DNA from 2 places in the Kitasatospora sp. NPDC127116 genome. Region 1 is predicted to be linked to the other one. Evidence: riboswitches for the same ligand, from Rfam matches in the RefSeq annotation. Region 1 holds a riboswitch; the other holds the start of a gene.
The links. A riboswitch is a leader RNA that binds a small molecule or an ion and turns the genes downstream of it on or off. The one in region 1 is predicted to bind cobalamin.
Positions count from the first base shown of each region.

Region 2: it holds a riboswitch for cobalamin, as region 1 does, so the genes downstream of both, ACFVHV_RS26695 (peptidase) here and ACFVHV_RS13065 (HoxN/HupN/NixA family nickel/cobalt transporter) in region 1, are expected to answer to the same signal.

Region 1 is NZ_JBHXTL010000025.1:19,262-23,465, forward strand. It holds gene ACFVHV_RS13060 (aminopeptidase P family protein) at 1-523, opposite strand, end outside; gene ACFVHV_RS13065 (HoxN/HupN/NixA family nickel/cobalt transporter) at 905-2,020, opposite strand; cobalamin riboswitch at 2,051-2,264, opposite strand; gene ACFVHV_RS13070 (metalloregulator ArsR/SmtB family transcription factor) at 2,347-2,730, shown strand; gene ACFVHV_RS13075 (hypothetical protein) at 2,789-4,204, shown strand, end outside.
Region 2 is NZ_JBHXTL010000073.1:27,928-32,131, forward strand. It holds gene ACFVHV_RS26685 (hypothetical protein) at 1-972, shown strand, start outside; gene ACFVHV_RS26690 (flagellar hook-length control protein FliK) at 1,158-1,637, opposite strand; gene ACFVHV_RS26695 (peptidase) at 1,667-2,743, opposite strand; cobalamin riboswitch at 2,840-2,961, opposite strand; gene ACFVHV_RS26700 (rhodanese-like domain-containing protein) at 3,150-4,204, opposite strand, start outside.

The sequences.
Region 1 (4,204 bases):
CCAGGTGCCGCTCGGTGCGGCCGACCAGGATCGACTCCAGCAGCTCGCCCAGCGCCTGGTCGGCGATCTCGGCGGCGATCCGCAGGTCGGCGATCTCGTGCTCGTCCTTGACCACCCGCAGCCGCTCGACCGTCTGGGCGAGGTCCACCAGCCGGGCCCCCTCGGTCAGGCCCCCCACCGCCCGGTGCCGGGTGACGGTCAGGTCGTGCTCCTCCACCGCCAGTCCCGACACCCCGGACCGCGCGGCGACGGCCGCGACGGCCAGCGCGGAGTCCGACCCGGCCGCCACCGGCAGCCGGGTGACGTCCGGGGCGATCAGGTGCTCCCCGGAGTCGTCCGGCGGCAGATCGTCCGGCAGCGCGAGCAGCGCCCGCTCCCTGGTCAGCAGCAGGCTCGCCCCGCAGGGCGCGCAGCCCGTCAGGTACCGCACGTTCGCCGCGCGGGTGATCAGCGCCGCATCGGCCCCGGCCGCACTGCAGTGCTCCCTCACCCGCTCCCGCCGCCCCGCGTACGCATCCGCCATGCGTCGAGCCTACGAACCCCCGGCCCGAAGCGCCCGCCGAGCACCCCCGGCAGAACCCCCAATACCCCTTGCGCGCCCCCCTGCGCGACCGCGGCACCGTCCCCCTCGGGCCCTCACCCCGCCCCCCACGCAGCGTGCCGCCGAGGGGGCCCCGCACCCCCGGCGGCCCCTCGGACCCCTACCGGTCGCTACGCTCCGTCACGGATATGTCACTTCCGGTCGTGTGCGAGTGCGACCCGGTCGCCGGCCGGCACGTCGACTTCCGTGAGGAGCGCCGGCCCGGGGCGCACCAGGCCCCCCGGAACGCGCACGGCGCCTCCCCACCGCGGGGAGGCGCCGTTCCGGCGTGCGCGGGCAGGCCGCCGCTCGCGGCCGGGTGGCTCAGGAGCCCTCGGGCGTCCAGCGCTTCTCGACCCCGGCGAGCTTCCAGTACCCGATCGCGATCGCCCAGACGACCACGAACAGCCCGGCGATGGCGTAGCCGACGTTGTCCAGTGAGATGTCGGCGATGAAGCCGGTGACCGGGTCGGTCAGATCGAGCTTCTCGTGCAGCACCCCGACCAGCTCGATGGTGCCGATGACGAAGGCCACCGCGATCGACAGACCGGTGATGGTCAGGTTGTAGTACACCTTCCGCACCGGGTTGGCGAAGGCCCACTGGTACGCGAAGTTCATGAACGTCCCGTCCAGGGTGTCGAACAGGCTCATCCCGGCCGCGAACAGCAGCGGCAGGCAGACGATCGCGTACCAGGGCAGCCCGGAGGCGGCGCCCGAGCCGGCCATCACCATCAGGGTGACCTCGGTCGCGGTGTCGAAGCCCAGCCCCAGCACCATGCCCACCGGGAACATCTGCCCGGGCCGGGTGATCGAACGGGTCGCCCGGTTCAGCACCCGGGCCATGAAGCCGCGCGAGTCGAGGTGGGCCTCCAGCTCCTTCTCGTCGAACTTCCCGGCCCGCATCGATCGGAACACCCTGAGGATGCCGAGCAGCGCCGCCAGGTTGAGCGCGCCGATCAGGTAGAGGAACACGCCGGAGGTGGTCGTCCCGATCACGCCGAGCCACTTGTGGGTGGCCGACTCGTCGTCCATCAGGGTGTTCGCCAGCTGCGCGCCGCCCGCCACCAGGGCGGCCATCAGCACCACCATCGAGGAGTGCCCGAGGGCGAACCAGAAGCCCACCGAGACCGGCCGCTTGCCGTCCGCCATCAGCTTTCTGGTGGTGTTGTCGATCACCGCGATGTGGTCGGCGTCGAAGGCGTGCCGCATCCCGAGGGTGTACGCGGTGATACCCAGGCCCACCCCGAAGACCTGGGTACCGACCGCGTACTTCTCGGGTGCGACCAGGAAGATCAGCGTGCCGAAGGCCACCACGTGCATGGCCACGATCACCGCCATCAGCCCGGCGGTACGGACGGTGTCCTCGCGCCGCCACTGGAAGCTGGGCAGCGCGGAGGGGGCCGGTTCGGCCCCGGCGGCAACGGTTTCGGGCAGGGTCATCTGCGGATCACGCTCCAGCACCTCGTGGAAAACCTCGTGAGATGCCGTGGCCGGTCTCCTGGCTGACGGGACACCCGCACCCGCCTTCCCAAGCGCACGAGGCGCCCAGTGGCTCCATGGGTACGGACGACGTTCCTCCGCGGACGGAGGAACGACCCGATCACAGTGGCGAGGGCCGCTCCGGGCTGGGACCCCTGAGGGTCCGTCACCGGTCTTCCCGAGCACCACGGCGGGGAACACCGTAGGGGTCACGCCCCGACCCGTGCAAGGTTGCGCACCTGCGCAGGTGTCCAGGATCACAGACCGCCGCCTGCGAGAATGTCCGCATGCATCTCGTACCGGCCGACCGCGCGGGCCACCGCACCATCGACGGGCACCGGGTCTGCGAGGCCATCGCCGCGATCGGCGACCCGGCCCACGTCCGGTCCTGGGCCGAGCGGTTCTCCCTGCTCGCCGACCCCGGCCGGCTCGCCCTGCTGCTCGCCCTCCACCGGGCCGGGCCGCTCGCCGTCACCGACCTCGCGGTCGCCACCGGCATGCGCGACCCCGCCGTCTCCCAGGCCCTGCGGCTGCTCCGCACGGCCGGCGTGGTCACCGGCGACCGGGACGGACGCGTGGTGCGCTACCAGCTCGTGGACGAGGCCATGCGCCCCCTCCTCGACGAGTGCGCCGCCGGTGAACACCACGAGCCCACCGCGGCCACGGGCTGACCCACTGGCCCGGCCCCGGAACCGCGCCGCGGCCGGAGCGGATGAGTACGATCATGACGTGCCGTCCCGCCCCCACGCCTGGCCCGCCGACCGGTGGAACACCCGACCGGTCAGGGCCCGCGTGCTGGCGGTCGCCCGCACCCTCACCTCGGCCACCCGGGTCCTGGACGTCCTGACCCTGCTGAACCCGGACGGCATCGACCGGTACTTCACCGTCAACCCCGGCTCCGCCTTCGCCGACCGCGCCCTGGACGAGTACCTGCACGGCCTGCCCGGCTTCACCGTGCTGGACTGGGAGGACGCCGTCAGCCGCCGCTTCGACCTGGCCGTCGCCTGCGCCGTCCACTCCTCCATGCACCGGCTGGACGCCCGCCTCGTCGTCCTCCCGCACGGCGTCGGCTACAACCGGCTGGTCACCGAGTCCACCGGCGACACGGTCACCGCCGCCGGTCTGTCCCGCAACGAACTCACCCACCGCGGACGGGTGTTCGTGGACGTCCTCGGCCTCTCCCACCCCGAGCAGCTGGACCGGCTGCGGGTCTCCTGCCCCGAGGCGCTGGACGTCGCCCGGGTGGTCGGCGACCCCTGCTTCGACCGGATGCTCGGCAGCCGGCGCTCCCGCGACGGCTACCGCGCCGCACTCGGCGCCACCGGCGGCCGACGGCTCGTCGTCGTCAGCTCCACCTGGAGCGAGCACTCCTTGTTCGGCCGCCGCCCGGACCTCCCCCGGCGGCTGGTCCGCCGGCTCCCCGCCGACGAGTACACGGTCGCCGTCGTCCTGCACCCCAACGTGTGGAGCCGCCACGACCCCGAGGCGCTGCTCGACGACGCCCGCCGGATGGGCCTGCGCCTGATCCCGCCCCACCAGGGCTGGCAGGCCGCGCTCGTCGCCGCCGACTGCGTGATCGGCGACCACGGCTCGGTCACCGTCTACGGCGCCGCCCTGAACCACCGCACCCTGCTCGTCGCCACCGGCGCCGCCGAACTCGACCCCCGCTCCCCCGGCTACGCCTTCGGCCAGGCAGCGCCCGTCCTCGACCCGGACGGGGACCTCGCCGCCCAGGTCGAACAGGCCCTCGCCCGGGACCCGGCCGACCTGAGCGCGATCACCGACCGCTCGCTCGCCCACCGCGGCGAATCCGCCCGGCTGCTGCGCCCGCTGCTGCACTCCTTCCTGGCCGGGCTGGACGAGCCCGGGGACGAACCGGCCCTGCCGCCCTACCCCAGGCCGGCCCCGTGCCCCGGCACCGTCGACCGGCCCACCGCCTACGACGTCGAGGGCCGGAGCGAGGGCACCGAGGTCAGCCTGCGGCGCTACCCCTTCGACCCGCACGACCACGCCCCGCGCGGCTTCCACGCCCTCACCGACGAGCACCCGGGCGACGCCCTGCGCTACACCGCCGAGGTCCTGGCCCGCACCGAGGTGCACGCCGAACGCCCCGCCGCCCGCTGGCTCGCCGACTCCGCCGCCGAA
Region 2 (4,204 bases), on a different contig from region 1:
TGGCAGACCGCCGAACCCGGCTACTACGGCCCGTCCGCGAACTTCAACGGGACCGTCTTCGGCCTGCTCGCCCTCGGCGGCGCCAAGACCCGGAGCGGCGGACAACGCGTCCCGCAGTCCCTGCTGAACGCCTCGGTCGCGACCGTGCGCGCCAACCAGCACAACGACGGCGGCTGGAACTACAGCAAGGCCGCCGGCGACCCGACCGCGCTCGCCCAGGGCAGCGACATCGACATGACCGGTGCCGCCATGGCCTCCCTGTGTGTCGGCGGCGTCCCGGGCACCGACGCCGCGATCGTGGCCGCGAAGAACTTCCTCAAGGGCAAGCTCGCCTCCTCCGGCGCCTTCAACGCCATGTTCGGCGTCAACACCGACTCCAACGGCTGGGCCGTGTCCGGCCTCAACGCCTGCGGCATCAACCCCCAGGGCACCGACTTCACCAGCGGCACCGGCAAGACCCCGGTCGACTTCCTCGTCGCCCAGCAGTTCAAGCCCGGTGGCGGCTTCAAGTACCTGCCCACCGACACCTCCCCGTCCCCGTACGCCTCCGTCGACGGCCTGCGCGCCGTCGCCGGCGCCGGGTTCACCGCCACCCCGCCGGCGCCGACCACCGCGGGCGAACCCGCCTGGGCCGCCACCACCGGCTTCACCGCGGGTACGGCCGCCCGGCTCGCACTGGTCGTCGACGACGGCACCAGCAACCTCAAGGTCTGCGCCGTCACCCTCACCCCCACCGGCACCACCACGACCCTCGGCGACGTCCTCGACGCGGCGGCCACCGCCACTCCGAGCGGCTGCGTCACCTCCGTCACCCCGTCCACCGGCGGCGGCACCGTCACCGCGCTCAACGGCACCGCGAACAGCGGCTCCTCCACCTGGAAGGTCGGCCTGGACGGCGCCACCGCCACCGCCGCCACCCGGGCCGCCACCGTCCACCTCGGCGACACCGTCTCGCTGAGCTACGGCAGCTGATCCACCGACAGGGCGAAGCCGCGGCGGCAGTCCCGCGGCGGCCGTGCGTGCTCGGCTGCGGCGGTCGGCAGCGTACTGCTGCACGACCACCTCGTCCGGCGCCGGCGGGCACCTCACGCCCGACCCCTGTGCCCCGGCCTCCCTCGTCGGGGAGGCCGGGGCGTCGACGTGTACGGGCAGGCGGGTCAGGGAGCGGTGATGCCGGGTTGGGCGCCGGCACCGAAGGACCAGCCCTCGACGTCGCCGGGGGCCGGGTTGTAGCTGCCCGCGCCGAGGCCGCTGTACGACCAGGGGCCGCCGTGCTGGGCGTGCCAGTACGACCAGTAGGCGCTGCCGGTGGGGTTGGTGCAGGTTGTCGGCAGGCTGTTGACGGTGCAGACGAAACCCGGGAAGCGCGGGTGGAAGGCGTAGCTGAATCCGGCGCCGGTCAGCGCGGCCAGGCCGCTGGCCGGGTCGCCGAGCGCACAGCCGGTCTGGATGCCGCCGCCGACAGCGGTGAAGTCGACCACGACCGTGACGCCGGTGGTCCCGCCGCAAGCGGCGGCCCGAGCCTGCGGGGCCTGGACGGCGGAGACGCCGAGCAGACCGGCGGTGAGGGCGGCGGCCGCGGCGATCGAGCCGAGCGTACGGCGGACCGGGCGCGCCGGAGTGAGGGTGTCGCTCATCGGTGAACTCCTCCTGGTTTCGGGCGTGTTCAGTACGCGGCCGGGGCCGGGCAGGCCAGGGTGGGCGCGTCCGGGCGGGCCCCGGCGGCGGAGAGCGTGGCGAGCGGGGTGCCGGCGAGGCCGAGGACGGCCTGCGCGGTGGCCCGGGCGCCGTTGCCCGCGTTGAAGCCGGAGGCGTCGTAGGCGACCGCACCGCGCACGGCAGGGTCGGCCGAGCAGCCCTGCTGGAACTTCACCAGCCGGCTCCAGCCCTTGAGGCCGGCGCCGAAGCGCCCGCCGGCCAGCAGCGCCTGGGTGGCGAGGCCGGTGGTGTTGGCGTTGGACGTGGTCGCCCCGGCGGCCGCGAACCCGCCGTCGGCGTTCTGGTGCGCGGCCAGCCAGCCGAGGCCCCCGTTCGCCTTTGCGGTGCGGCCGGTGGCGGCGAGGGCCTGGACGGCGAGCGCGGTGGCGTCCGGGTCGCCGGTGCAGGTCGCCTGGCCGAAGGAGACGGGGAAGCCGCCGTCCGCGCACTGGCTGTTGGCGAGGTAGTCCACGGCCGCCGCCGGGGCGTCACCGGGCGTGCGGTGCAGGGCGATCAGGGCCAGCGACTGGCCGAAGGCGTTGCTGTAGTCGCCCCACTGCGAGCGGTCCGAGAAGCGGCCCTCGGCGGTCTGGAGCGAGCGCAGCCGGGCCGGCAGATCGACGCCACCGAAGGACGCCGCGTTCCCGCCGCGCACCTCGACGGCGAGCAGCAGCTTGGCCGTCGCGCCCGCGTAGGCCTCGGTGGTGCCGTCGCCGAGGTAGCCGCCGATGACCTCGGGCTTCGCCAGCCAGGCGGTGGCCTTCGCGGCGGCCTCGTCGGAGCTGTGCGAGGCCGCGAAGGCCAGCACGGCGTCGATGGTCAGGCCCTGGTCGGGGTAGGCGGTGCCGTTGAACACGGACTCGAAGTGGTCACCGTCGACGAGCTGCCGGGCCAGCCAACCGCCGGCGGCGGCGTCGGGACGGACCGTCGGCGACGAGGTCGCGGCGGCGGGAGCGGCATGGGCGGTGGCCGCCGCCGGGAACAGGGTGGCGAGGGCGAGGGCGGGTATCGCGAGCGGGCCGAGGGAGCGGCGAACGGCGGGCATGGGCTGCCTTTCCGGGCCCGCGCGCAGGGGCCCGGAAGGCGTCGGCGAGCGCCGAGGGGCCAGCGGGCTCCGGCCCGCAGACCACGACGGGAGGAGGGGTGACACACCTCCGCCGACGGGTACTCGGGCTCGCCGCCGACGCGGGGTCGGCGGCCTACCGTTGCGGGTCAGCGCCGGATTCGAACCGGACTTCCCCCATCGGCGGAGTCACAACATGACGGCCCATCATGGCGATGCCCCGAACAGCGGGTCAAGAGACCCCGGGCCCGAATCCCCGTTGAACAGTGGCCTCGTCATCACCGAGCCGAGGCCGACGAGGCCGACGAGGCCGGCCAGGCCGACGACCTGATCACCACCGACGACGGGGCCGTCCGGTTCGCAGTGAGGCTCGCCCTTGGTCCAGGCCTCATGACGCTTGAGCGGGGCGGGTGAGGGCGTGCCAGCCGCTGTAGCCCCCGAGGAGGTCGGAGACCTCGGCGAGACCGTGGTGGCGCAGCAGGCTGGCGGCGATGGAGGAGCGGTGGCCGCTGGCGCAGTGGACGACGAGGGGGCGGTCGGTGGGGATCTCGTCGAGGCGGCCCGGGAGTTCGGTCAGGGGGATGTGCACGGATCCTTCGATGGAGCCGGTTTCGCGCTCACCGCAGGTGCGCACGTCCAGGACGGTGGGGGGCTGCGCGTCGGTGAGGGCGGTACGGAGCTGGTCGGCGGTGAGGCGGCCGGCGGGGGCGACCTCGTCGGCGAGGGCGGGCAGGGCGTTGCCGGGGTTGCGCAGGTAACCGGCGATGCGGTCGAAGCCGATGCGGGCGAGGCGGGTGACGACCTCGCCCTCGCGGTCCTGCGGGGCGATGATCGCGATGCTGCTGTCGGGGGTGAGGACGGTGCCGGCCTGTTCGGCGAAGCGGCCGTCGACGGGGACGTTGATGGCGCCGCGGATGTGTCCCGCGCCGAAGTCCTGGGGGCTGCGGGCGTCGAGGACGACGGCGCCCGCGTTACGGGCCTCCTTGAAGCCCTCGGGGCACAGCGGGCGGGCTGCGTTCGCGGGATCGAGCAGCGGGCGGTCCTTCCGGTTGAGGGCGGCGTCGTGGCCGAAGTAGGCGGGGGCGGTGGACTGGCCGGCGGTGACGATGCGGACGAAGGTGTCCTGGTCCATGGGCCGGCAGGCGTAGTTGGTCAGTCGCTGCGCCCCGATGGTGGACTGGCGGTCGGCGGAGAGGTTCTTGCCGCAGGCCGAGCCGGCACCGTGGGCGGGGAAGACGAGGGTCTCGTCGGGCAGAGCGAGCAGCTTGCGGTGGACGCTGTCGTAGAGCATCGCGCCGAGTTCGGCGGCGGTGACGCCGGCCGAGGCGAGCAGGTCGGGGCGGCCGACATCGCCGATGAACAGCGCGTCGCCGGTGAGCACACCGTACGGGACGGTGTCGTCGGGCTGCTCGAAGACCAGGATGCTGATCGACTCGGGTGTGT